3 regions of the Phyllobacterium sp. CCNWLW109 genome follow, and region 1 is predicted to be linked to each of the others. Evidence: predicted binding sites of a transcription regulator. Region 1 holds the regulator's gene; each other region holds the start of a gene.

Region 1 (2,273 bases):
GTGCTTGGCCTGCTCGCCATGCCTTTTGACCTCGATTGGCTTCCGTTTAAAATCATGGGATGGGGCATCGAGATTGTTATCGCCATAGCAAAAGCCGTGGCGTCGCATTCACCAAGTGGAAATCTTGGGCTGATGTCCGAAACTTCGCTTATTCTTATGGCGATAGGGCTTTTGCTTCTTCTATTTCTTTCAACGTGGTTGCGCCTGCTTGCCTTGCCATTGGTAGCATTGGCAATTGGTTTGACGGGACGGGCATCCTATCCTGCGATTATGGTCTCAGAAGACGGAAAACTGGTCGCGTTAAGAACGGACGACGACCATCTGGCGATCAATAAACAAGCAGGCAGCGCCTTCAGCCTCGATAATTGGCAGTTGGGGTATAGGGCCGGGCAGATTATTAAGCCGGCAATGAAAGGCGATGTTGCAAGCGGCGTTCAGTTCGAATGTAACAATAAGCTTTGCACTGCCCGGGAGCCGGGAGGATTAATCGTTGCCTATACCGATGATGCAACAAGAACAGCAGATGCATGCCTAGAAGGGGATATCATCATTTTGGCTTTTGCCGCGAGGGCTGCAAATTGTCCAAATGCTGGAAAATTGTTGCTTTCATCGCAAATGCTGGCGCTCAAAGGCGCTGCGGAGATCAGGTTTGATGCTCCACAATCTGACTCTGTCGAAGCCGATTCCACACCAGTTGGCACCGATTTGGCAAAACAAGAGCTTTCTCAACGCCTGAATTCGGTTGATATAAAATATGCGATTGGCACGCCCAACCGCCCTTGGAATAATTACCGCATCTATTCCCGCGCCGCGCGCAATCTTGAAGAGCGGCAACTATCCAAGAAACCACCGGATACAGGCAAGAAAATGTAGTTCGGCGTTTATGGTAGTCCTAAACATTTTTCGCTAGCTGCCATTCTGTGGCTGTTCGAATGGAGCCTACGAACAAAAGCACACCGTCCAGCGAAGCGTAAACGCCATCAATATCTGCGTATCAGACCGACCAGCTTGCCCTGTACCTGAACGCGGTCCGGTCCAAAGATGCGGGTTTCATAGGCGGGGTTTGCTGCTTCGAGAGCAATGGATGCACCTTTTCGGCGAAAACGCTTCAACGTTGCTTCTTCATCATCCACGAGTGCCACAACGATTTCACCGGGGCTCGCGGTATCTCCGCGCTTGATAACAACAGTGTCGCCGTCAAAAATACCCGCTTCGATCATGGAGTCACCTTTGACCTCAAGCGCATAATGCTCACCGCTGCCGATCATATCGGGCGGGAGATTGAGCATGTGAGTCTGGTTTTGAATTGCAGCGATCGGCACACCGGCAGCGATACGTCCCATAACAGGAATGCTGATCATGTTGGCAGCAACAATATCGGCAGTGCTTGCTTGCGGGCGAGGCGGCGCAACATTTCGTCCCAAACTGCCTTCAATAACGCTCGGAGAAAATTTGCGTTGCGCGTTCAGACCCGGCGCAATCGAGTCGGGCAGGCGAAGCACTTCCAGCGCCCGTGCCCTATTTGCTAGCCGACGAATAAATCCTCGCTCCTCCAGTGCGGTAATCAGGCGATGAATGCCGGATTTGGATGCGAGATCAAGTGCGTCCTTCATTTCATCAAAAGAAGGGGGAATGCCCGTTTCCTTCAACCGTTCATGTATGAAGAGCAGAAGTTCATGTTGTTTGCGCGTCAGCATAGGGGCGATCCTTAAGTGTGGAATCGGAAAAACAAAACCAGAACAAACACTATATGTTCCAGTTGTGTTCCACAAGGATTAATATCTGGTATAAACCAGCCCTATATGCCCAATTACTCTGAAAATCAGATGGAATGACGCAAAATATGGGCCTATCCGCCTATCGGAGGACCGCTCGACTGGCGTAATGTGAGTTCCACGGGCCATAATTCATGAATATTGTCCACGGGTTCGCCATCAAGGACGCGCACGAGCATTTCAGCGATTCTCGTGGCGGCGGAGCGCATTGATGATCGTGTGGTGGTCATGGATGGAACCATGTTGCTGGCATTGAGATATGGAAAGACATCGTCATGGGTGATGAGCGATACTTGTTTGCCCAACTGATAACCCTTGTTGCGAACTGCACGTGACACGCCCAAAGCGGTCATCATTGATCCTGCAATGATTGCTGTCGGTTGCGGAGTGCATGAAAGCAGCCGTTGCGTTTCACGAAAGCCGATTTCATCAGAGAAGTAGTCGTGTACGATGAAGCGCGGGTCGATTTCGACGCCGCGTTCGCTTAGCGCTTGGCGA
Region 2 (2,273 bases), 470 kb from region 1:
GCCACCGATTATGATCTTTCCCGCTGCCACAACAGGCGGCGACGTGGAATAGTAATAGCCTGCGGGGTTATAGGGCATGCCTTTTTCAAGATGCAGCGTGCCTTTGTCAGCAAAGGACGAGCAAATCTGGCCATTGGCCGCATCAAGCGCAATCAAACGCGCGTCGGACGTCGGCAGATAGACGCGTTCGGCACAAGGCTGGCCTGGCGTGGCAGCAGGATCGGCATAATAGGAAACACCGCGGCAGGTCTGGTGCTGACGATCGGGATTCATGCCGGAATTGGAATCAAACTTCCACTTTTCCTTGCCTGTTGCCGCATCAAGCGCGATGGCCCAATTGTGCGGCGTGCAGATAAAAAGTGTATCGCGAACCTTGAGCGGCGTGACCTGATAAGTGGTCTCGCCAACATCCTCCGGCAACTTGACGTCGCCAGTCTGATAGGTCCAGGCGACTTGCAGCTTGTCAACGTTTTCGGTGGTGATCTGCTTCAACGGTGAATAACGCTGACCATAGGGCGTACGCCCATATTGGTGCCAATCGCCCTCCGGCATATTGCCGCCCAGATCGACAGTATCCGACACAATTTCCCTGCTTAATTCACCCGTAATTTGCAACGGATCCTGGGTCATCGAATAGCCTGCAACAACCAGCGCCACAACAACAGCAACGGACAACGACAGAGCCGGAACAGCGGAGGAAGAACCAGCACCGCTTGCAGATGAATTCAAGCCCCGCCTGATCCATGGTGTGAGCAGCCACAGGCCAAGGATCATGATGACGCCGCCGCGTGGCGCAAGCTGCCACCAGTCGAAGCCGATTTCCCAAATGGCCCAGCCAAGCGTTCCTACCACCAGCAGAGCATAAAGCAGCAGAGCGGATGACCGCCTGCGGAAGAGCAGAAAAGCAACCACAAGGAACGCAAGCGCAGCAATGATATAATACCAACTGCCGCCCAGGACAGCGAGCCATACACCGCCGACGCCAAGAGCCGCGCCAATGAGAAGGAAAACGAGTGCCGTGAGAGTGATTGCCATGAGGAAAGTCCCTTTCCGATCTCAATCAAAACCAGATGATCCTGACATGAGGCGACGAATGTTGCCATCGGCTGTCAAAACCTTGAAGTCACGAGTCATTAATCAAAATGGGTAGGCTCATAAATCGAGTGACGCAATATCCTGACTTGATATTTCAACCGCCCACTTCAATTGAAAGTGGGGGGCTAATTGCAATTGTTCTCTTTTTGTATCGCATTTTTCTGGTTTTTCGGTACCGAATCACTACATTGGGTTCAAATGTCTGGATTACCTGACGATATTCCGTTTTTCGACGAACCTGATGCGCCCCGCCAGCCTTCGGGCATAGCTGCACGCGCCATGCAGGCGCGTAGTGCACCACCTTATCTCAATGGACTTAACCCCGAACAGCGACTGGCGGTTGAAACCACCGAAGGGCCTGTACTCGTTCTGGCTGGTGCTGGCACTGGCAAAACACGGGTTCTGACTTCCCGTATTGCGCATATCCTTTCGCTCGGCAAAGCTTGGCCAAGCCAGATACTCGCCGTCACCTTCACTAATAAAGCAGCACGCGAGATGAAGGAGCGCATTGGCGTTCTCGTCGGCGGTGCTGTCGAAGGCATGCCATGGCTCGGCACGTTCCACTCCATCGGCGTCAAGCTATTGCGCCGCCATGCGGAACTCGTGGGGTTGCGCTCCGATTTCACCATTCTTGATACGGATGATGTCATAAGGCTGATCAAGCAGATCATTCAGGCGGAAGGGCTGGATGACAAGCGCTGGCCCGCCAAGCAATTTGCGCTGATGATTGATGGCTGGAAGAACAAAGGGCTCGGACCCTCCGAAATTGCTGAAGGCGATGCCCGGTCGTTTGCCAATGGTAAGGGCCGCGAACTTTACACCGCCTACCAGAACCGTCTGAAAACATTGAATGCCTGCGATTTTGGCGATTTGCTATGCCATCCAATCCGGATGTTCCGCGCCTATCCCGATATCCTCAAGGAATATCACGCCAAGTTCCGCTATATTCTCGTCGACGAGTATCAAGACACCAATACCGCGCAATATATGTGGCTGCGCCTGATCGCGCAGGGTTCGAAGAATGTCTGCTGTGTCGGCGATGATGACCAGTCGATCTATGGCTGGCGCGGGGCAGAGGTAGACAATATTCTACGCTTCGAAAAGGATTTCCCGGGCGCAGTCGTGATCCGGTTGGAGCGCAATTATCGCTCTACCGCGCATATTCTTGGCACCGCATC
Region 3 (2,273 bases), on a different contig from region 1:
CGCGCTATCGGCGCTCACACAGGGCTTAACTGCCGCGCCTAACTTTTCAGGCGGACTTAGTTTTCTTGTTCCGTTGGGCCAAGAAGCCTGTCTCTTTCGCTTATAAAAGTATCAAGCGCCTGATGACCCTTGACTGTCCAGAAAGCGGCTTCCGGCTCGTAATCATATCCCATGAGTTTGGGGGGAATATCCACAGTGGAAAAATTCTGAATCGTTTTGCTTGCAAAGTCGCAGACGTAAAACGGTAGAATCTGGTCGATATGATATTTGGGTTTCTTCCCCAAGCTAACTGCTATCGAAACGGCAATTGCATTTGCCAATCGCATTGAACCTGGCGAATTATTTAAAAGAACGGCAGATGCAAGAATTTTGCGCCACGGATGTTTTTCATTCCTTCTAAATATGAATGCTCCGCTTTGATGGTCGAAATCAGATGGAATTATTGGCCAGGGAGACCGATTCATCACGGCGTCGACATCAATCATAAGAAGGCGTTCGACACCAGCTTCCAGAATTAAAGGCGCTAGCAGGAAGCGTGCGGCGGTATAATAGATTTCACGGCGTGGCAGCCCCTCCGCCAGTGCGCATGGATCAATAGAATAGGTCAGCCTCACGTGCTTGAGAGTCTTGGAAAGGGTAGCCGCTTCCTCGATGACCTTGCCGGAAGGTTGAAGAAGCAGAAGATGGAATGCCTCAGGCTGACCTAGACGTTCGATGGATTTGATCAGCCCCAGAGCGAAATTGTAGAAATAGCGATCATCGCATGCTGCCAGGAGAACATTACCTGAATTTGGCAAATTTCCCTTTATACTTTCACGAAACAGCTCTGTTTCTCGGGCTCTGACCTGTGGCAGCTTTAACGCCTGCCGAGCATTCCGCCTCAACATCCAGCGAAATAATAGTGAATGTCTCTTTTCCGATTTAGGTATGGGAGCGGTGGATTTGGCAGACATGCGATCATTTCTATGACTTTGAGCGTAGTTTCACCTCAATCTATAACACAACCATTATCGCGAAGAAGGGCTTCAGAGCCAGATCAGAAATCCTTCCCATGAGTCTCAACAGCGAAAGGCTGGATGACTCTGAAATCTGCAATTGATGATCTGATTCTAACCATTCGCATCGGGAAGCGCTTGACACTGGATACCTTAAATTTGATAATGGAACATATCATGAACAAACGGGGGTTCTATAGTGGCGATCGTCGATCTAACGGCGTTAAGACGCGATATTGCGTCTTTAAATGAGCAAGGCACGCAAGGTGTGTCTGGCTCTGCCTTTGATCTTGGCTGCCGGGCTGTAGACGGCGTATTTCGGGGTGGCCTTCAGCGAGGCGCTCTGCATGAGGTTTTTGCGAAGGAAAGTGGGGACGCAGGAGCCGCAACAGGTTTTGTTATTGCCCTCGCCTTGCGCGCATCAGCCAACCTAAGCCCCATTCTTTGGATTGAAGAAGATTTTACAGGCAATGAACATGGCTTTCCCTATGCTCCTGGCCTGCATTATTTGGGTCTCGACCCGGAGCGGGTGATTTTCGTTCGGTGCTCCTCGCCTCATAATGTTTTAAAGGCTGCAGCAGACAGCCTTGGCATTCGCGGTATGGGAGCAGTTATTATTGCGCCGTGGGGCCATCCCAAATGTCTGGATTTGACTGCCTCGCGAAAATTACTGCTTAGCGCACAACAGGCCGAAGTGCCCGCCTTTCTCCTGAGGCTGGGAGCTGTTCCGGGTGAAAATGCTGCCGTCACACGGTGGTTAATTCGTGCTGCAACCTCACAATCCCCTGGTGCAAACGCGCCGGGCAACCCTGTTTTTCATGTCCAACTCATTCGCAACAGGCAGGGCAACACAGGCCAATGGCTATTACAATGGGAGAGTGAAAATCATGTTTTCCAACGGATCGAGCCGGTTTTTGGCTCTGTGGTTTCCACATCTTCCTACGGATCGTCTCAAACGCGAAAATTCGCAGCGCGACCGTTCTGATCAGTATCTCATTGTTGTTGACAAGATTGCCAATACTTTACGGCTGGTAGCGGTTGATCAGAGAGCTACAAAAGCAGGTCTATACAAAAGCATGACTTTGGCTGATGCACGTGCGCAGTTTGAAAAGCTGGATATCGCATTTGCCTCACCTCGTCAGGATTCCGCATTTTTGGAGCGTCTGGCAGATTGGTGTGATCGATACACGCCTCTGGTCGCTTTTGACGATCCGGATGGTCTTATCCTCGATATTACAGGTTGTGTTCATCTTTTTGGGGATGAGCACACTATGCTCA

The links. Region 1 encodes LexA, which represses DNA repair genes until DNA is damaged. Its sites were predicted from a motif close to TGTTCNNNNTGTGTTCNG; they were not measured.
Region 2: a site for LexA is predicted at 1,232-1,249, ahead of V9K92_RS17515 (ATP-dependent helicase). Genes of this name have one in related genera too.
Region 3: a site for LexA is predicted at 1,162-1,179, ahead of V9K92_RS21760 (ImuA family protein). Genes of this name have one in related genera too.

Annotation. Positions count from the first base shown of each region.
Region 1 is NZ_JBBCBK010000004.1:896,519-898,791, forward strand. It holds gene V9K92_RS19740 (ComEC/Rec2 family competence protein) at 1-873, shown strand, start outside; gene lexA (transcriptional repressor LexA) at 981-1,697, opposite strand; gene V9K92_RS19750 (substrate-binding domain-containing protein) at 1,850-2,273, opposite strand, start outside.
Region 2 is NZ_JBBCBK010000004.1:425,792-428,064, reverse strand. It holds gene V9K92_RS17520 (glucose/quinate/shikimate family membrane-bound PQQ-dependent dehydrogenase) at 1-1,035, opposite strand, end outside; gene V9K92_RS17515 (ATP-dependent helicase) at 1,294-2,273, shown strand, end outside.
Region 3 is NZ_JBBCBK010000006.1:4,410-6,682, forward strand. It holds gene V9K92_RS21750 (alpha/beta fold hydrolase) at 1-42, shown strand, start outside; gene V9K92_RS21755 (hypothetical protein) at 57-614, opposite strand; gene V9K92_RS21760 (ImuA family protein) at 1,195-1,980, shown strand; gene V9K92_RS21765 (Y-family DNA polymerase) at 1,883-2,273, shown strand, end outside.